Regions from separate parts of the Bradyrhizobium sp. Mp27 genome, predicted to be linked through region 2. Evidence: riboswitches for the same ligand, from Rfam matches in the RefSeq annotation. Region 2 holds a riboswitch; each other region holds the start of a gene.
The links. Region 2 has a riboswitch for cobalamin ahead of QJT78_RS00720 (energy-coupling factor ABC transporter permease). Riboswitches for the same ligand answer to the same signal wherever they lie in the genome.

Region 1: it holds a riboswitch for cobalamin, as region 2 does, so the genes downstream of both, QJT78_RS53150 (TonB-dependent receptor) here and QJT78_RS00720 (energy-coupling factor ABC transporter permease) in region 2, are expected to answer to the same signal.
Region 3: it holds a riboswitch for cobalamin, as region 2 does, so the genes downstream of both, metE (5-methyltetrahydropteroyltriglutamate--homocysteine S-methyltransferase) here and QJT78_RS00720 (energy-coupling factor ABC transporter permease) in region 2, are expected to answer to the same signal.
Region 4: it holds a riboswitch for cobalamin, as region 2 does, so the genes downstream of both, QJT78_RS36445 (TonB-dependent receptor) here and QJT78_RS00720 (energy-coupling factor ABC transporter permease) in region 2, are expected to answer to the same signal.

What each region holds. Positions count from the first base shown of each region.
Region 1 is NZ_JASAUS010000012.1:83,426-88,361, reverse strand. It holds gene QJT78_RS10445 (efflux RND transporter periplasmic adaptor subunit) at 1-1,030, opposite strand, end outside; gene QJT78_RS10440 (FixH family protein) at 1,115-1,507, opposite strand; gene QJT78_RS10435 (hypothetical protein) at 1,610-1,975, opposite strand; cobalamin riboswitch at 2,207-2,415, shown strand; gene QJT78_RS53150 (TonB-dependent receptor) at 2,540-4,840, shown strand.
Region 2 is NZ_JASAUS010000001.1:167,707-172,642, reverse strand. It holds gene QJT78_RS00730 (cobyrinate a,c-diamide synthase) at 1-1,040, shown strand, start outside; gene cobA (uroporphyrinogen-III C-methyltransferase) at 1,037-1,768, shown strand; cobalamin riboswitch at 1,814-2,032, shown strand; gene QJT78_RS00720 (energy-coupling factor ABC transporter permease) at 2,069-2,746, shown strand; gene cobF (precorrin-6A synthase (deacetylating)) at 2,787-3,536, shown strand; gene cobT (nicotinate-nucleotide--dimethylbenzimidazole phosphoribosyltransferase) at 3,547-4,599, shown strand; gene QJT78_RS00705 (histidine phosphatase family protein) at 4,606-4,936, opposite strand, start outside.
Region 3 is NZ_JASAUS010000151.1:4,219-9,154, forward strand. It holds gene metE (5-methyltetrahydropteroyltriglutamate--homocysteine S-methyltransferase) at 1-1,710, opposite strand, end outside; cobalamin riboswitch at 1,811-2,013, opposite strand; gene QJT78_RS41550 (nodulate formation efficiency C protein) at 3,022-3,747, shown strand; gene QJT78_RS41555 (hypothetical protein) at 4,301-4,651, shown strand; gene QJT78_RS41560 (thermonuclease family protein) at 4,890-4,936, shown strand, end outside.
Region 4 is NZ_JASAUS010000109.1:4,593-9,528, forward strand. It holds gene QJT78_RS36425 (hypothetical protein) at 1-61, shown strand, start outside; gene QJT78_RS36430 (hypothetical protein) at 213-425, shown strand; gene QJT78_RS36435 (hypothetical protein) at 528-785, shown strand; gene QJT78_RS36440 (hypothetical protein) at 914-1,135, shown strand; cobalamin riboswitch at 1,211-1,425, shown strand; gene QJT78_RS36445 (TonB-dependent receptor) at 1,539-3,656, shown strand; gene QJT78_RS36450 (hypothetical protein) at 3,670-4,677, shown strand; gene QJT78_RS36455 (hypothetical protein) at 4,738-4,936, shown strand, end outside.

The DNA.
Region 1 (4,936 bases), on a different contig from region 2:
CCTGCGGATAGACGACGGCGATTGTCCCGGTGAAGGTTCGGCCGGGGAAACTGCGCGCGCGCACCGCGACCGACTGGCCCACCGCGATGTTGCCGAGATCGCGCTCGGCCACGTCGACCAGCGCCCAGACGACCGAGGTGTCCGCGATCCGGAACAGGACGTCGCCGGGATTGGCCCGCATACCTTCGATCGCGTTGCGTTCGAGCACGACCCCGTCGCGCGGTGCAGACCAGCGTATGGCCACGGGCGCGGTGTGCGTCTTGTCCATCTCCGCGATGACGGACTCGGGAACGTCGAGATTGACCAGCCGCTGTCGCGAGCCGCGGCCGTACATCTCGACACCGCCGACCGTCTTGGAGGTGATCGTCGCGAGATATTCCGCCGCCGCGGACGCCACCGCCGAACTGTAGATTTCCATCAGCGGCTGGCCGGCCTTCACGCGCGTCCCGGTCGTCACGTCGGCGACCTTCTGCACGAAGCTTTCGGCGCGCATCGCGATCACCGACACGCGGCGTTCATCGAGCTGGATCGTGCCGGGCGCCTTCACCGAGACCCGGATCGAGCGCCGTGCGACGGGCTCGGACTTCACGCCCGCGCGCTGGATCTTGCCGGGCGACAGCTTCACCGTGCCGTCGTCGGTGTCGTCGCCTTCGTAAACGGCGACATAGTCCATCCCCATCGGATCCTTCTTCGGGACGGGCGAGGTATCGGGCAGCCCCATGGGATTGCGGTAGTAGAGGATTTTTCGCGGCGAAGCCGCCTGCGCCTTCGGCGGCGCCGGCGTGACGGCCGCTCCGTCGTCGTAGACCGGCAGATAGTCCCGCCCGCGGTCGTCCTTCTTCGGACCCGCAGACCAGAGCGGCGCACCGCTTGGATCGCGGTAGTAGAGCGGACTTCGCTCCGCGGCAGCCGCAGCCGATGATATGTCGGCCTCAGCGAGCCAGCCCGCACCGTTCGAATGCCAGTAGTAGCCGGCCAGGACCAGGCCGCCGCCCAGCGCAAGTGCCGTCAGGAGACGCAGCGTTTTCATGTCGTGTATCCGCGCGCCCGGGAGCGCGCGTCCGTGTGAAGGAAAAAGGGGAATGTCGGGCGCCGCCGGGCAGCGCCCGAACGCTCACTTGACCGCCGTGACGATCACCTTGCCGGTGACGGTCTCCGGTTCGCCCTGCACCTTCACGGACAGCGTCATCTGGTAGCGGCCAGCCATCGGCAGGTCCGTCTTGAAGGCGTACACACCCGGCTCCCTGGACGGCAGCGGCGCGACCGCCGATTCCATCTCGGCCATCCCGTCCGGGGCCATGTCGAGGCGGGTCTTGAAGATGACCGCGTCCGGTATCGGCTTGCCGGTCTGCTTGTTCGTCAGGCGAACGGCGAGCGTGACGTCTTCGCCCTTCTTCATCTCCGGATTGACGGGCTCGAAGGCGTAGTCGCCCGCGCCCGCCGTCGCGGCGGAAGCGGCAAGCGAAAGGGTGGCGGCGAGAGCCGCGGTGCTGATCTTGGAAAGCATTGTCCTGTCCTCATGAATTGATCTTTCGCCGTGGCGCGTGAAGCGCGCACGTCAGTCGTCGTCGCGAGCAGGCATGCCGCTCGCGTCTCGGGCTTTGCGAGATCAGATTCGAGGAGGTCGGAAAGGAGGACTGCCGCCGCGGGAGGAAACGACCTGATCCGGGGGGATAGCCATCGTGCTGGCCATGACGGCGAGACGTTCGAACGCCGCGGGCCTGACATCACCGAGCGCGATGATCCCACCGACGCAGCAGAAGCCCATCCCGCACTTGTAGCCGCCGCTATGGGAGCCCGTTCCCTTCATGTCGGGACAACAATCGTCCATCGACATGTCGGCGTCGCCGCTCATGTGCATGGTCGTCGCCATATCATCCGACGACATTGCGAGGTTCGCCGCGGACGCGCCAACCGGCAGCATCGCCAGGGAGATGGCGATGGCGACTGCCAGGATGGTACGGACGAACTGCATCAATATCGACTTACCTTGTCGGGCCGGAACATGGCCTCAGTAGCATATTCGGACACCAAAGGCAGTCATTGATCGTGGTCAAGCGTTCGTTACCCAGGCTCGTCCGGAGGCCGGGTTGGACGTTTCGACGCAGCCCTTCGGACTATCGTGCAAAACAGCAACATAAGGCCACCATCGACCGACCGGCCCGTCCAGCAGCCCGCGCGGATGTTGACGCGCTCATCCCCTGATGCCAGTTTCGTGATCGGTAGTGTCCGCAAGGACTCTTCAAGGGAATGCGGTGCGTCCACCTTAGTGGGCAATTCCGCGGCTGCCCCCGCAACTGTAGGCGGATAGCCGACGACCAAACGAACCACTGGAGCCCCGCTTGGGCCTCTGGGAAGGTGGTCGAAGGCGATGACCCGCGAGCCAGGAAACCTGCTGCCAGCCATGGTCACGCGCGAACGCATTGGGCGGGGTGCCCTGATGTCGGACAAGTAGCCGGTGCATCCGCCGCCTGGGGCGAAGGTGGATGACTAAGGCAACCGCGGTGACGGTTTGTTTGCGTCGCCGCAGAGCGTTGTCGTGCAAAATCTTCATTTCCGTGCTGGCGCAAGGCCGGCGTTATCGCGTGCTTTCCTGATTACTCTGCTCTCGTCGGTGTCGCTGTCGTCCGCGGCGCTCGCGCAAAGCGCGGCGCAGGACAACCGCTCCCGGGAGGTCGGCCCGGTGATCGTGTCGCCGCCTGCGCCGCGACAGGCTCCTGCCGTCAGCCCCGGCACTCAGAAGCAGCGCGCGGCCCGGCGCTCCGCGGGACGCAATCGTGGCGCCCCTGCAGTCTCCGTTCCGGCCACGCAAGCTCCGAGCGGCCCGGTGCAGACGCCGCTCAACACGGCAGCCGTCACCGACGTCGGCTCCCGGCTCGGCATCATCGCGCGCGAGATGCCGGCGACCGTCGAGGTCATCAGTCAGCGGACGATGCAGGAACTGGGCATCCGGACCACGACCGACGTCGCCAAGGCTGCAGTCGGCGTCACCGGCGGCGATGCGCCCGGCGCGCCCGCCATCTTCTCGATGCGTGGCTTTTCCGGCGACCAGATCTCCACGCTCTACAACGGCATCCCGATCGGGCCGTCGACCATGACCGGCCGTCCCATGGACGTGGCTGGCCTCCAGCAGGTCGAGATCATCAAGGGACCGGACTCGCTGGTGGCGGGCCTCGGTGCGACCGGCGGCGCCATCGACTACGTGAACAAGGTGCCGCACACCGGACCAATCGTCAACGACGCCTTCACCTCCTGGGATTCCTTCAACGGCTATCGCGCCGGTTACGGATCGGGCGGCAGCACGCTGATCAACGGCCTCGACTACCGCTTCGACATCAGCCATTTCAACAACAAGGGCTTTATCGACGACACCTATTCGAAGCTCAGCAACGTCTCGGGCCGGCTGAACTATCGCGTCAACGAGAACCTGAAGATCTGGGGCGCGGTCGAATACAGGCAGGACAACGACCGGTTCTACTGGGGAACGCCGCTGGTGCCGGCGAACGCGCCGGGCATCGTGCCGACGTACGGCGTCGTCTCCGGCCTCTGGAGCAACTATTACCTCGGCGGCGGCACGCCGGTCCCGGTCACCATCGACGCGCGCACGCTGACCACGAACTACAACGTGCTCGACAATCACAGCGGCGCCAACGAGCTCTGGCTGCGCAGCGGCTTTCAATGGGACATCACCAACAACATCTCGCTGAAGAGCCAAGTCTATGGCTATGACGCCCACCGGCACTGGTTCAACAACGAGATCTCGTCGTTCGACCAGACCGTAGGCAGTTTCGCAGGCGCGCTGAGCATCTACCGCGAGCGCCTGGCGCTGGATCACGCGCAGCGGCTCTACGGCAACATCACCGACCTCACCGTCAATTCCAACGTCGGCGGAATGGACAATCGCTTCGTCGCCACCGTGGCGGCGAGCAGCAATCAGTTCAACGTCTCGCAGGACACGCTGTTCTTCAATGACTACGTCGACCTCCTCAACCCGGATCGGGGGTTCTATGGCCCGCGCGCCGACGAGAAGATCTATACCCATCTCGACACCGCCTCGCTGTCGTTCGAGGACCGGCTCAAGCTGACCTCGACCTTCGCGCTGATCGGCGGCATCCGTTTTGAGAATATCGAGCTGTCGCGGACCCGCTTCGACGAGAATGGCCTCCTGAAAGCCAGCTATCCTTTCTCGAAGACGTTCAATCCGGTCACCGGACGCATCGGCTACACCTGGGACATCGCGCCCGGCGTGATGCTTTACAGCCAGTACGCGACGGCAGCCGACCCGACGGTGGCGAACATCTTCATCCTCAGGCCCACGACGCCGCTGCTGCTCACGACGTCGCGGACCTACGAGACCGGCGTGAAGCTGCTATCGGCCGACAAGCGCGCGGAGGCCACGTTCTCGGCCTTCGACATCGAGCGCAAGAACGTCTACGTCCCCGAAAGCGGCATCCTCTTCAACGTCGCCGGCAAGATGGCCTCCAAGGGCGTCGAGATTGCTGCCGCGGTCAATCCGGTCGCCGGCCTGAAACTATGGGGCAACGTCGCCTTCGTGCAGTCGCGCTTCATCGACTTCACCTATGTGGACGGCAATGTTATTCGGGCAAGACGCCGCCCAACGTTCCCAACTTCATCGCCAACGCCGGCGCCTCCTATCGCTTCGACACGAAGCTGCCGGTGGAGATCGGCGGCCTCGTCCGTCACGTCGGCGACCGCTTCAACTTCCAGGACAATCTGGTCACGATGGACGCCTACACGATCTTCGACGCGTTCGCATTCGTCGACATCCCCAAAGCCTATTTCCCGGGCGTCGACCAGACCCGGATCAGCTTTCGTGTGAGGAACCTGACCAACAAGCTCTACGCCGCCTGGGGCGATCCGGGTTACACCGACCAGATCATCCTCGGCGCGCCGCGCAGCTACGAGATCGCGGCTT
Region 2 (4,936 bases):
TGTTCGACGGCGTCGCCGCGCGCGGCGTCTCCGGCACCGGCGCCACCGCCGACATTGCCGAGATGCTGGGCTGGCCGGTGCTGCTGGTGATCGATCCCTCCGGACAGGCGCAGACGGCGGCGGCGATCGCCGCAGGCCTTCGCGACTATCGTGCCGGCGTGCGGCTTGCCGGCGTGGTGCTCAATCGCGTCGCCAGCCCGCGGCATGAAGATCTCGTGCGGCGTGCATTGAACGACGCCGGCATCGCCGTGTTCGGCGCGCTGCCGCGTCATGCCGAGATCAGCCTGCCGAAACGGCATCTCGGCCTGGTGCAGGCCGAGGAGCAAGCCGAGATCGGCAAGCTGATCGACGAAGCCGCGCGCTTCGTCGCCGAGCATGTGGATCTCGACGCGGTGCTGCGATCGGCAGCGAGCTGGTCGCCGCAACCAGCGGCAAGCGGCATCAATGTGACGCCGCCCGGACAGCGCATTGCGTTGGCCCGCGATGCCGCGTTCTCCTTCATCTATCCACACATGCTGGAGGCCTGGCGCGCGGCCGGCGCCGAGATCTCGACATTCTCGCCGCTTGCCGATGAAGCGCCTGACGCGAGCGCCGATGTCTGCTGGCTACCCGGCGGCTATCCCGAACTCCATGCCGGCACGATCGCGGCCAATGCGCGCTTTCGCAGCGGCTTGCGCGCGTTCGCTGATACACGGCCGGTGCACGGCGAATGCGGAGGCTATATGGTGCTGGGAACCGCTCTGACCGACGCCGACGGCATCCGTCATGAGATGACGGGCCTGCTCGGACTGGAGACAAGCTTTGCCAAGCGCCGCATGCATCTCGGCTATCGTCTCGCTGCGCTCGCCGCGCCGATGCCGGGCCATCAGGTCGGCGCGCGCCTGCGCGGTCATGAGTTCCACTATTCGACGATTATCGCGCAGCCGGATACGCCGCTGGCAGTCGTGCACGATGCAACAGGCGCGGTCATCGCCGAGACCGGCTCGCACCGCGGTCATGCCACCGGCACGTTCTTCCATCTGATCGCGGAGGATCGGTGAGCGGTTTTGTCACTTTCATCTCGGCCGGCCCCGGCGACCCCGAGCTCCTCGCGCTCAAAGGCGCGGCGCGGCTGCGCGATGCCGACGTGGTGCTCTATGACGACCTCGCCTCGGGCGCGATCCTCGATCTGGCCCGGCCCGGCGCCAACCTCGTCGCGGTGGGGAAGCGGGCAGGGCGGCCCTCGACCAAGCAGCACCACGTCAACCGCCTGCTGATCGACTACGCCGCGGCGGGCGTCCGCGTGGTGCGGCTGAAATCGGGCGATGCCGGTATCTTTGGCCGGCTCGAGGAGGAGCTGGAGGCGCTGCGCGAAGCCGGCATCGGCTACGAGATCATTCCCGGAATCACCTCGGCCTGTGTCGCCGCCGCGCAAGCCGGCATTCCCCTGACCCGGCGCCACACCTCGCGCCGGGTGCAGTTCGTGACCGGGGCCGATGTCACCGGCGAGCTGCCGCAGAATTTGAACTGGGCGGCGCTGGCGGATCCCGAAGCGACCACCGTGGTCTATATGGGCCGCCGCACCTTTCCGGCGCTTGTCGCAAAATTGATCGAGCACGGCCTCGCGCCTGATACCCCGGCGCTGTTCGCCGAATCCCTCGGTCGTCCCGACGAGCGGCTGGTCCGCACCACCATTGCCGAGCTGGCGGAACAGCTTGCGCGGGGCGGCGCGGCCTCGACGGCGGCGGTGATCCTGTTTGGCGCGCTGGCGGGCGATTATCCGTCATGACCGTCCCGGCCGCCCTTCGCCCCTTGACGCCCGGCTGGCGAAAGGGGCACACAGGAGATGCATGGTGCTCGAGGCGGCGCAAACCGCCGGAGCATAATCGGGAATGGGGGTGGGCGGACGGTTGCGCCGCCCAAAACCCCAGCCGCCCCCGCGACTGTAAGCGGTGAGGGGCTCCGAACCGCCACTGGGCCGCAAGGCTCGGGAAGGCCGGAGAACCCCAGTGAACCGCGAGCCAGGAGACCGGCCGTGCATGTCTTGTGGCCAAGGCCGTCGGGTGTGACGGCAGGAAGGAACTGAACCATGCATATCGAACCCGGAGTCGTATCGGGCGCCAAGCTCGTGTTGAGTTACGCAACCGGCATCGCCGTCGGCGGCGTTGCGCTGAAGCTCGCGGTCGAGACCGTGCGCGAGCAGGGCATCACGTCGTTCGCGGCGCGGACGCTCGCCACCACGGGCCTCGTGTTCGTCTTCTTCGAGATCCTGCCGCACTTCCCGGTCGGCGTCTCCGAGGTGCACTTCATCCTCGGCTCGACCCTGTTCCTGCTGTTTGGGGCGGCGCCCGCGGCCTTCGGCCTTGCGTTCGGACTGTTGTTCCAGGGCATCTTCTTCGAGCCGCCCGATCTGCCGCAATTCGGCATGAACGTCACCACGCTGCTGGTGCCGCTGTTCGGGATCCAGGCGATCGCCGCGCGGATCATTCCCCGCAACACCGCCTATGTCGATCTCAGGTATCGCCAGGCGCTGGCGCTTTCGACCACGTATCAGGCCGGCGTCATCGCCTGGGTCGCGTTCTGGGCGCTCTATGGCTCCGGCTTCGGTGCCACCAACCTCGTCAACATCGCGACCTTCGCGGCCTCCTATGCGCTCGTCATCGTGATCGAGCCGCTCGCCGATCTCGCCGTGCTGGCACTGGCAAAATCGCTGCGCGGCGTCACCGCGCCCGGCCTCGTCACGCCGCGCCTCCACAACGCGGCTTAAGAGACAAGGGGCGGCCGCGATGGCCGCCCCCACACGCGCGATGCTCACGCTATCCCTGATAGGCATCGGTTGCGGCGATCCCGGGCAGCTCACGCGCGCCGCCGTTCAAGCCATCAACGCGGCCGATCTCATCCTGATCCCGCGCAAGGGGACGGCGAAATCAGATCTCGCAGATCTCAGGCGGACGATCTGCGCCGATGTGCTCACCAGTCCAACGACGCGCATTGCCGAGTTCGACCTTCCCGTGCGCGATGCCGGTGAAGCGGACTATCACAAGGGCGTCGACGATTGGCACGATGCCGTGGCCGCGGCGTGGTCGCGGACGATCGCGAGCCATCTCGAAGGTGAAGGCAAGGTCGCGCTGCTGATCTGGGGCGATCCCTCGCTGTACGATTCCTCGCTGCGCATTGCGCGGCGGCTCGATCCCTTGCCTGATATCGAGGTCGTGCCCGGCATCACCTCGATCCAGGCACTGTGCGCGGCGCATGCGCTCCCGCTCAACGACATCGGCGAACCCTTCCTGGTCACGACGGGGCGCCGCTTGCGCGAGGGCGGCTGGCCGCAAGGCGTCGATACCGTGGTGGTGATGCTCGACGGCGCCACGGCGTTCCAGTCGCTCGATCCAGCCGGGCTGCACATCTGGTGGGGCGCCTATCTCGGCATGCCCGATCAGATCGCCATGTCGGGCGTTCTTGCCGAGATCGCCCCGCGCATCGTCGCCGCGCGACAGGATGCGCGCGAGCGGCATGGCTGGATCATGGACAGCTACATTCTCAAGCGTAGGCCGTAAGCGAGGCAGCATGCCCCCCGATTGGATCACCCGGAAATGCCCCGATGTCTCCGCTGTCCATCGCGAGGCGGCGCTCGCGCGTCAGGCGCAACTCACAAAACCGGCCGGCGCGCTCGGCCGGCTGGAGCAGCTTGCGGTGGAGCTTGCGGGCCTGCAGGCGACCGAGCAGCCGCGCGCCGCGCGGGTGCCGATCATTATCTTCGCCGGCGATCACGGCATCGTCGCGCAGGGCGTGTCGGCCTATCCGCAAGGAGTGACCATCGCGATGATGGCGAATTTCGCCTCGGGTGGTGCCGCGATCTCGGTGCTGGCGCGTGAGCTTGGCTCAAGCCTTGAGGTCGTGGACGCCGGTACGCTGGCGCAGGAGGCGATCGCGGGCGTCGTCACCGACAAGCCGCGCCAGGGCACGCGCGACTTCAGCGTGGAAGCAGCGCTCACCCCCACGGAGCTGGCATTCGCCTTCGAAGCCGGTCAGCGCGCAGTCGCGCGCGAAGCAGCCGGCAGGCCCGATCTCCTGATCTTCGGCGAGATGGGCATCGGCAATACCACGACGTCGGCGGCGATTGCGGCGAGCCTGCTTGGCATCAGTGCCGAGGAGATCGCGGGCAGCGGTACCGGCGTCGACGCGGCCGGCCACGCGCACAAGGCGCGCGTGATCGACGCTGCGATCGCGCGGCATGGCGTTGCGGGCGCTTCGCCGGAACAGATCCAGTGCGCGGTCGGCGGCCTCGAAATCGCGGCGATCTGCGGTGCCATCATTGCGGCTGCGCAAGCCCGCATTCCCGTGTTGATCGATGGCTTCATCGTATCGGTGGCAGCGCTGGCGGCGGTGCGGCTGAACCCGTCGTGCCAGCCATTCCTGCTGCCGTCGCATCAATCGGCGGAGCAGGGGCATCGGCTGGTGCTGCGCGCGCTGAACGTGCAGCCGTTGATCAGCCTCGATCTCAGGCTCGGCGAAGGATCGGGTGCCGCCATCGCGCTGCCGCTGGTGCGGCTCGCGTGCAGCCTTCACAACGGCATGGCGACCTTCGCGCAGGCCAATGTGCCGGATCGCCCGGGCTGACCCGGCTCAAGCCGCGCGCTGATTGACCGCGACGACGCGCCAACCGGTGGCGAGCCGGTCGATCCGGGTCAGTGACAACGGATCGATCACGAAGCGCAGGGCCGCTTGTGGTGTCAGATCCAGCGCAATGCAGAGTGCCGCGCGGATCGTGCCGGAGTGCACGACGAGCGTTGCCGAGCCGGCGCCGATTTGCGCGAGACCCAGCCGGACGCGCGCGACCTGATCCTCGAAACTTTCGCCGCCCGGCGGCCGTCCGTGCGCCGGATCGCTCCAGAACTGCGCATAGGCCTCCCCGCCGGTCGCCGCGAGCTCGTCATGCCGCCGGCGGGTCCAGTCG
Region 3 (4,936 bases), on a different contig from region 2:
CATCGGCTTACCAGTTAGTGATTGCGCGTAGCGCCACCATTCCACGGTGATCGGCTTCGGCCGCACTACATCGCCAAACAGGATCGGGGGCCTAACGCAGCGCGAACCATAGGACTGAACCCATCCGTTCCTTGTAAATGCGAAGCCGGCGAGTTGCTCGCTGAAGTACTGCACCATGTCATTACGCTCGAATTCGCCATGCACGAGGACGTCAAGACCGATGTCCTCCTGCCAACGTACGGCGCGGGCTATCTCCTCTTTGAGGAACCTGTCGTATTGCTCCTCGCTCATCGCACCTCGCGCATGCGCCGCGCGAGCATTTCGCACCGCTGCGGTCTGCGGAAACGATCCTATCGTCGTGGTAGGAAAAGCCGGCAGTCCAAAGCGTTCCCTTTGGATCTCGGAACGACGGGCAAACGGGGTGGCGCGCTGGCGCATCGTCTGATCGATCGCCCTCATTCGGACAGCGACGTTGGCATTATGGATCTTCGGCGAGGTCCGGCGGGCAGTCGCGGCGCATTCCGACTCGGCAAGAGCTAGCCCAACATTCTGGTCGCCTGCGAGTACCCGCGCCAGGATCGCAAGCTCACGCATCTTCTGAACCGAGAAAGCAAGCCAGCTCTTGACGTCGGACGCGAGCCCGGTCTCGAGTTCAACATCGACCGGCACGTGAAGCAGCGAGCAGGACGGAGCGAGCTGTACACGGTGCCTGCCAAGCTTCGCAATCGAGGGCTTCAGCCGCTGACGGAGCGACGGCAAGTTCGACCGCCACACATTGCGGCCGTCGATGACACCGAGCGACATGACGAGATCACTTCGGCCGTCAGCAATGATCTGATCCAATAGTTCTGGCGCTCGAACCAAATCGACGTGCAGACCGGAAATTGGCAGGCTCAAGGCAGTATCCAGATTGTCGCCTAGGGCGCCGAAATAGCTCGCAAGCATGATCTTGATAGCGGGTCCCTCCTTTGCGAACCGGTTATAGGCGTGCAGCAACGATTGTCGCGCCGCCTCATCCAGATCAAGGACCAGGCAGGGCTCATCAAACTGAACCCAACTTGCCCCTCGTTTGGCTAATTCATGCAGAAGGTCGATATAGACAGGTATCAGATCATCGAGGAGAGAGAGGGGCTGGAACGCGCTATCGGTACTCTTGCCGAGCTTTAAAAATGTGACCGGCCCGATCAGGACAGGGCGGGTCTGAAAGCCAAGAGCCCTGGCTTCCTCATACTCTTCGACGGGTTTGCGAGAGCACAGTCTGAACGCCTGTCCCCGGTAAAACTCGGGAACCATGTAGTGGTAGTTGGTATCGAACCACTTGGTCATTTCCTGCGCGGGCACGCCAGATCCCCGCGTACTCTGGTCGCAACTCGCATCCTGATCGCCGCATTGCGATCCGCGGGCCATGGCGAAGTACGTCTGGAGCGAAACGGATTCTCCGCTCGAGGCGTAGATCTCCGGGATGGCGCCAACCATGACACTTGTATCAAGCACCTGATCATACAGCGAGAAGTCGTTTGACGGAATGATCGTGACGCCGAGCGATTTTTGACGAGCCCAGTTCGCTGCGCGTAGGCCGGATGCGTCTTCGTACAACTGCTGTTCACTAATCTTTCCAGACCAGTAGCTTTCTAGAGCGAGCTTGAGCTCACGCCTTGGGCCGATGCGTGGCGTTCCGAGCGTAGCAACTGGAAGAGAGAGAGGAGACATCGCGTTAACCCCTGTTGGGGACAAAGGCCATGGCGGACGCAGGCAGGAGAAGTCGCGCGTGCGACGGCTGCTTGGCGTACCACCGAGACACCCCGCCCGTGGACCAATATATTGTCGGGGCCGGTCTCCTGGCTTGCTGGTCATCGCTGCTGTCCGGCCTTCCCGAAGCCGTGCAGGCTTCAGTGACATCGTTGGACAGCGGCTCGCCACTTACAGTTGCGGGGGCAGCGCCGGCATTTGCACCGGCTTCCCTCTTAGCTCCGGATCAATGGGAACCGGAGAACCTCGACGACTTGGATTATCGGCACGAGAACTCTTCCGTCAACCTCTCAGATTATGTGCAAGCTAATCTGCGACATCTGCTAGCCGAATGACCGTGCATCTCTGTGACTTACCACCATCCAGAAACATTCTCTAATCAGAGATGTCATAATCAGACATATCCTTCTCAGATACCGGAATAGCATCCGGAGCTGCCTTGAGGCGGAGCCGCACGCTAGATCGATGAAAGGGACAGAAGCAGCCTTCCGGCGGGAGTACCGACGTTTCTATCAGAATGCTTTCGATGCGGCCTTGCGATTTCCAGAGTTTCGCCCAGCACCTCGGCTAGCCAGCTATTCTCTCAACTAAAGGATCTGCAGCGAATAGGCCAAGGCACGTGGCGGAATTTAGCAACATACGAGGCGAGGGGTTGATTTGCGTGCCACCCAGACTTCAAAGCCGGGATCAAGCCGGCTTGGTGCCGCTGGCAATCATGCAGCTCGAACGCCGGCGGCACGATAGCGAACCACACAGCTCAATAGCGGCAAACGCACTTCCGTCCATCAGGCATCCGGCATCGAGGCGTTCAACTCTTCTGCTAAATATCCGGTGCGGGACAAGGATGCACAAGCTGCGGCGGATACACTGAATAGGAACACCGAAAACGTGCAAAGGTCAGAAAGTCGACAAGAGCGACACAAACTCTGTGAAAATTTCCGCCTATTGCCTGGCACGAAGAATGCAGACCCTCGGCATGCCCAGTCTCCTCCTGCTGGGCAGGTCCAGCTCAGCCAACTGACGCAGTCGCTGTCGGGGAAGTTAGCTGCGCATGACATACAGGGAGCGCCTGATCGCGCGGGACAGCCAGCGGGTGCCACGTCGCATCCCGTAAACTTCTTGCGATGGCTCATAGCAGGTTCGAGGTTGCCTGCTTTACAAGATGTTTGGATGAAACGCGATAGGCCGAGGGTTATGAAGAGAATGTCTGGAAGACCCGCGCTATGGCTTTGCTTGGTCGGATTTTTAATCTGCCTCGCCTGGCCGGCTGCCATGAGCAATAATATTCGGGCCAGCGACAGCCCCCTTGTCGAACGATTGAAGTCAACTTGGCGAGCGCAAGATGGTGAGACGATAGAACAAATTATCTCCAATGTCTCGAAGGTGGCACAGTTCGTGCCTCAAATGTGGGGCGTTATTGAACTTGGCCAAAACGACTTTATTTTCGTTTCGTGGACCAGACACCGGGACAACAAATCGGACGAACAGTACGTTATCACCTGGAAGATCGCCCTCGACGGCACGTTTGAACTTGCGTCGACTTATGCGAAGCCGATGGAATTGGGCTGGCGCGCCCTGGCGCTCTCCCTGATCGCCAGTGAAGTCGCAGATGGCGAAAGGGACGCAAATCTTCGCTTTCTGCATGATCCGGCCAACTTCAACTTCGTGGCCACCCCGCAAGGCCGGCTCGGCGATCTTCTGCGGCAGGGCCGCTGTACTATCATTGAACCAGTTGGAGTGGACTACTTACCGAAGCGGAATGGCAAACCGGCCGAGACGGGTGACGTGTGGCGCGTTCTGCTCTTGGTGAATTGTAGTATCCAAGGACCACGTTATTTTGCACACAACGGGGTCATCACTTTCGAAAAGAGAGAAGGACAGGATTGGGAGCCACAATCCTCCTTTGCCAAGCGCATCGCGAAATTTGCCCCTGGCTCCTGGTTCCAACGCACCGAGCCAAATGAAGAGGAAGACTTAGGAGAGCGAAGGCCCGAGTAAACTGCCGCAGAGCAACATCGCGCCGCAGTTCCTCCATGGCCCAGTGCCTCGGACCGACTGCAAGACATACGCGCTCGGCACTTGCTTTGTTTTAGCTTCCGCAACGGTCCGGGTGCCTTTCTCGCAGCAGTCCGGCCCGTCGCAAGAAGGTCGGCCGCGCGATTGCGTTTGTTCCGCCTAGTGTCAGCGGCGCGCACGAGCTTGCGAGATGTGGTTTTCCCGCCTTCACTCCAGCCGGTGTGAGGACACCACTGTGCGTGAGTATAGCAACGTCGAAGGCACCAGGAACTGGGTGTGAGACGAAACCGGCGAGGAAGTTACCGGGAGACGTTCACCGGTAGCGACCCGGCATACCGCTGAGCGCTTGCGCATTTCCGAGCGCGCAGGCCGGGAAGCTCAGGGGCCGTACGCAAGAAACGTCGAGGACCAGACTGGCTCGACCCTAGCTTAGCTGGCACCCATTCGTCTGCATGTCATCGATCCAGATTTCGAAGCATGGAAAACGCCTGTTTAACTCTGCTCCACCTGCCCAGGTCGACATCAACGATCAATCTTGCCGGGCGTAAGAAGGTTAAGTTATGCGCGGGCGTCTACCCTGAACTCCATTGCGTCTTCTTCTAAATCGGTCAGAGAAAGCCAGACCGATCTTTTTCACATCTTTTCGTGTGAAGTGCGAAATTTCATTGCAGAACTGTTGGCAGCGGCCATTTTGCCGATGGAAACCGTCGCCAACCAGACCAAGGTTGATGCTCCACGCCTGACTCCAGCGCGAGCCAGCGCTTCATCGTCGGCCACTTTTTTTTGCAAAGACAACGTTCCGGGGTTCGGGTTTGTTCAGCATCGCCAGTTCGGCGCCGCCCGCGAGGATCTCCCCTCAGGTGGAGAGAGTAAAGCGCGGTCCTAGTGAGAGAGCCGCTGATGCTCGAAGAATAGCGCCGCACGCCCCAAAGAAATCACTTGATCCTTACGCAGCGTCAGGCCGTAGGTTCGCGTTCCGGCGAAGCCCTCATAAAGCGCGTCGGAAATGCCGGCGGAATAACGGACGTAACGCTGTCAAGCAGTCGAATGTATCGGCACCGTGTCGTGCGTGAAACGTGGATCAGGAGCGAAAGGTTGTTGTCGGGATGAAGAACCGCGGAATTATGTTCGCATTGCTCGCTCTCGTCACATCTCCGGTCTGCGCCGCGAC
Region 4 (4,936 bases), on a different contig from region 2:
GCAGTACCGTCAGCTGGCGGTTGATATGCGGAAGGTGATCGCGACCAAGGCTGCGGCCTGACGCCGATTGCAAGCCGTTCTTAATGTTTGGCGCGCATCCTTCGGGATGCGAGCGTCACGATCCATGATTGCTCGCGGTGGGAATGCCGAGGTCCGTTGCTGTGCAGCGTACCTCGCCACGTCGCTTTGCCGCTCCTTACCCGGGCAATCCCATGCGCCTTGTTGCAGTCCTGATTTTCGCGCTCATGACGGCCGCCTGCAATCAGGAGCAGGACATCACCGGCTCGACCCCGGTCTGTGCCATGCGCAACTACAGCTCCTACAATCCCCGCGACATGAACCAGTGCGTTGCCGCCTGCAAGGCGTGCGACCACGGCAACACCGTCACCTGCACCACGTCATGCACCCTCAAGGGCGCGCACTGAGCGGCGGCGCTGCCTGGAGCTGGGGCTGATGGTGCTCGGGCACCGGAACGATTCACATGGGTTCGTCATTGAAAGGGCAGGCAGGACGCGGAGTCCTATGGAATGGGTATGCTCGATCCCGGTCGGTTCCTGGTGTCGTGCTCGCATTGCGATGCATGGCCGATGGCGGCCAACGTCAAACGTTCGAGCTGGTCTTCGTCGCCGCACGAGGTCCGCTTCGTATGCCCGCGCTGTCGCCGCGAGGAGACCGCCATCATCTCGGCCTCTGGTGAGCTGACCCCGATCCGGCGCAGCGACGCCCCGCTGCGCGACGTCACCGCGGCCTGGGCTCAGGCGCAGCGGCCGAGAGGGCGGGCGTAACCCGCCCGTCACAGGACCAAGAGGGCGGGTGTAGTCAGCTCTGCGCAAGGCCTTGCGCGGCCTGTCTTTGGAACCCGGCCTAGGCCCACGCGTTTCCGCTCCGACATCAACGCATCGAGGCCCTACGAATGATCAGCGAGCATTTCGACACCCGCACCCGGATCAACATGAAGCTGGCGCTGGATCGGGTCTGCCGCAATCGCCCGGTCGGCGAGGACCATTGCTTTCGCAGGTCCGTTGCCGAGAACATCATCCGCTGCGCGCTCACGGGCCGCACCGGCATCGGCCAGCTCGTCGATGCCGGCGAGCGGGCAGTGATCAGGACGCGTGCCGAGCGGGAGCCGGCCTGATTGCGCCGGCTCAATCTCCGGTGCGGTGCTTTGCCCGTCATGCAACCGGCCGATTGACTCTCCGCTTGCCCGCCCCCTAGATTGGTCGGTGACGGTTCTCCTCACGGAGATCAAAAGGGAACGTGGTGCGAGGTTTTCCCGATACCGGGATATTCTCAACGCCATGGCTGCCCCCGCAACTGTAAGCGGTGAATCTTTCGTCATATGCCACTGGGAATCTCGGTCCTGGGAAGGCGACGGAAGGTAACGACCCGCGAGCCAGGAGACCTGCCGTCAGCCGTGGTCACACGCGAAAATGTCGGTCGGGGAGTACAGACATTAGCTTCACCGGAGCAATCGAACGCTCCGCCGTGAAACCTCGTTCGCTGTGACGTGCCACTGACGTCATACCGAGGTTACAAGAGTGTCCCGTATTGTCTTTGCCGCCAGGCGCTTCCGCGCCGGCGTTGTCGCGTTCGTTTCCCTGTATTCGCTCGATCCGTCCATTGCCCAGGCCCAGCAGTCGGCATCGCCCGATCTGCTGCCGCCGGTCGAGGTCGCGCCGACCGAGCGTCCGGCCAAGCCGCAAGTCGCGCGGCCTGTGCCCGACCAGCCCGAGCGGCGGCGCGTCGCTCGATTGCCGAAGCCCGAGCTGGCGCCGGCGTCGCCCCCGGTTGCCGGGGTATCCGCGGCCAACCTGTTTCCGACGGTCGTCGTCAGTCCGACGGGCGTTGTCACTCCGACCAATCTGGTTGCGAGCTCGGTGACGGTTCTGACCGCCAGAGACATGGAGCGTGATCAGCGCCGGACCGCATCCGATGCAGTGAGCGCCGTTCCAGGCCTCAACCTCGTGCAGACCGGCGGTCCCGGCGGACAGACATCGATCTTCACACGCGGAACGAACTCTAATCACACCAAGGTTTTGATCGACGGCATCGACGTCAGCGATCCTAGCAACCCGAACCGCTCGTTCGATTTCGGCCAGCTGCTCACCTCCGACATTCAGCAGATCGAAGTCCTGCGTGGTCCGCAGAGCGGTCTCTACGGCGCAGATGCGCTGGGTGGCGTGATCTCCATCGTGACGAAGAAGGGCGACGGTCCCGCCCGCGCGACCGGCTCGATCGAGGGAGGCTCGTTCGGAACGTTCAACCAGACGGCAGGTCTGAGCGGTTCACAGGACCACTTCAACTATGCCTTCAACGTTGCGCATTTCCACGCGAACGACGTGCCGGTGACGCCGCTCGAATTGCTGCCGCCGGGTCAGAAGGCGATCGGCAACTACTACGACAATATGACCTATTCCACGAAGCTTGGCGCCGAATTGAGCGAAAACCTGACGCTCAATGGGGTGGCGCGGTACACTGACGCCACCCTGCGCTTTACCGGAGACACCTTCGATCCCGTCACATTCGCGAGCTTTCCCGCGGCCGCGCAAAGCACGCAGACGGTGCACCAGCTCTTCACGCGCGGGGAGGCGGTCTGGTCCGCTCTCGACGACCGGATGAAGAGCTATTTCGGCGTCAACTACACCAATCACTGGAACTACAACATCTCGCCCGGCAACGCGATGGCCACGATCACGACCGGCGATCGCGTCAGGTATGATTGGCACACCACGACCCAGCTCGCGCCCAACAACAATGTCATCATTGGCGCGGAGCATGAGATCGAAACACTGCAAACGGCGACGGTCTCGGCGCAGAACGTCAACAAGGCCGGATATATGGAGCTGCAGTCCCAGTTCCGGGATCGCGTCTTCTTCACGGCCAACGTCCGGCAGGACGACAACGAACGGTTTGGAGACCATCCGACCTTTCGTCTGGCGTCTGCCGTGATCGTGCCGGTCACGGATACGAAGTTCAAGGGAAGCTACGGCACGGGGTTCAAGGCGCCGACGCTCAACCAGCTTTACGTCAGCTTTCCCGCGTTCTTCTTCTTTGCAAATCCCAACCTCAGGCCCGAGGAAAGCGTCGGATACGACGCCGGCTTCGAGCAACCCTTGTTTTGCGATCGCGTTCGCTTCGGGTCGACCTACTTCCGCAACAACATCACGGACCTGATCCAGAGCACGTTCGATCCCGTGACATTCACGAGCACCAACACCAATATCGGCAAGGCGATCACGGAGGGTACGGAGAGCTTCGTCGCGGCGGCGATCACCGACCGGCTTCGCGTTCGTGCCGACTACACTTTTACCCGCGCGGTGGATGCGACGACGGGACTGGAGCTGCTGAGGCGTCCGAAGGAGAAGTGGAGCGCAAATGTCATCTGGAATCCGATCGACCCGCTCACATTGTCCGCAACAGTGTTGCACGTCGGGAGTTTCGTCGATGGCAACCGTGACTTCAGCATTCCGCGTCTGCTGGCTCCGGCCTACACCGTCGTCAACGTGGCGGCCGAATATCTGGTCACCGACCAGGTGAAGGTGTTTGGCCGGGTCGATAATCTCGCCAATGTGCACTATCAAAATCCGACCGGCTTTCTGCAGCCGGGACTGGGCGTCAATGGCGGCATTCGCCTGGCGAATTACGACGTCAGATAGTGAGAGAAGCCTCATGACAACGGCCGATCCGCTCATGGACCTGATCGCAAGCCGGCTTGCCGACGCTGAGGCCGGCTGGAGCGTCGGCACGTTCGGTGCCATTGCCGAGTTCACGCGCGAGCCCAATGAGGCCTTCGATATGGAGCAGTCGCGCAACGGGATCAGCGTCGTGACGCAGAAGGGTGGGATACGCGTTGTCTCCCACCCGGATCTGCGCCTGATCGCATCGGAATCGCCGACCACGGAGAGCTGGAGCCACCGCATCGCGCTGTGTCTTCCTCATGAAGCCAGCGCCATGAGTGGTCGTACCGTGCTGACCGAGCTCGGTCCGGATATCGAGGCGCTCCTGACAAGGGATCGCAGCGGCATCCTCTTCGACCTTGGCCTCGGGACGTTGCAGATCGACGCCTACATCCGCGTCAGCGATGCCGATGCCGTCGCCGCACTCAGGAGCCGCACGGGCCAATCCGTGTTCTCGCCCGAAAGCGATGCCATGCGAATCATTCTGGCCGCCAATCCGCACCGCGTCTTCATCAGCCGCATCGGGCGCGCCGAGGTATTCCAGCCGATCCCGCCGCCGGGCGGGCGAAGCCCTGACGGCCCGCACACCCACGTCCTGCCAAAGCTGCTCGCGCATGGCCGCACCCATGCCGCCACCGAGCCGCTGCCTGAGGGGTGGATCCCCTGCGCGCATCTCTATCCGGCCCATCCGCTGCGCGATCAATTTGGCGGCAAGCGCGCTTTCCGGCCGGATCATCACGCAGCCTTCCAGGCGCTGCTCGAACTCTATGGGCTGCCGGAGCTAACCGCGTGCAAGAGGGCCGTGATCGACGCGGTCGCGAAGGAGCGGGGACCTGAGACGGTGATGCTTCCATCCGATCGCACGGCGCGCGCCACCGTTCGCGTGGCCTTGCGCCAATTGGCGGCCATCGAACCGCACGCCGCGACAGTCGCCGCCTGGCTTGCCGTCGACCGGCGCGATCCAGCCGAGACCGAAGATCCCATGGAGGCTCTTCACTGAGTCAGACGTGATGCCGCGTTCCAGCAAAATGTGCTACAAATCCCACAAGGAGATCGTTCCATGACTGTCACCATCCTGCCGCCCCACGCCGACCGTTTCCGCCTTCATCCGGTCACCTCGCGCCTTGCGCCGATGTTCTGCTTCGCGTTGCTGACTGTGTCATGCGCGCTCGCGAGCTTCGCGCTTGCCTGCGCGACGCCGTTTGCGGCGTTCGCCGTCGTCGCCGCCGCGATGCTGCCGATGCGTCCGGCGCTGCTCG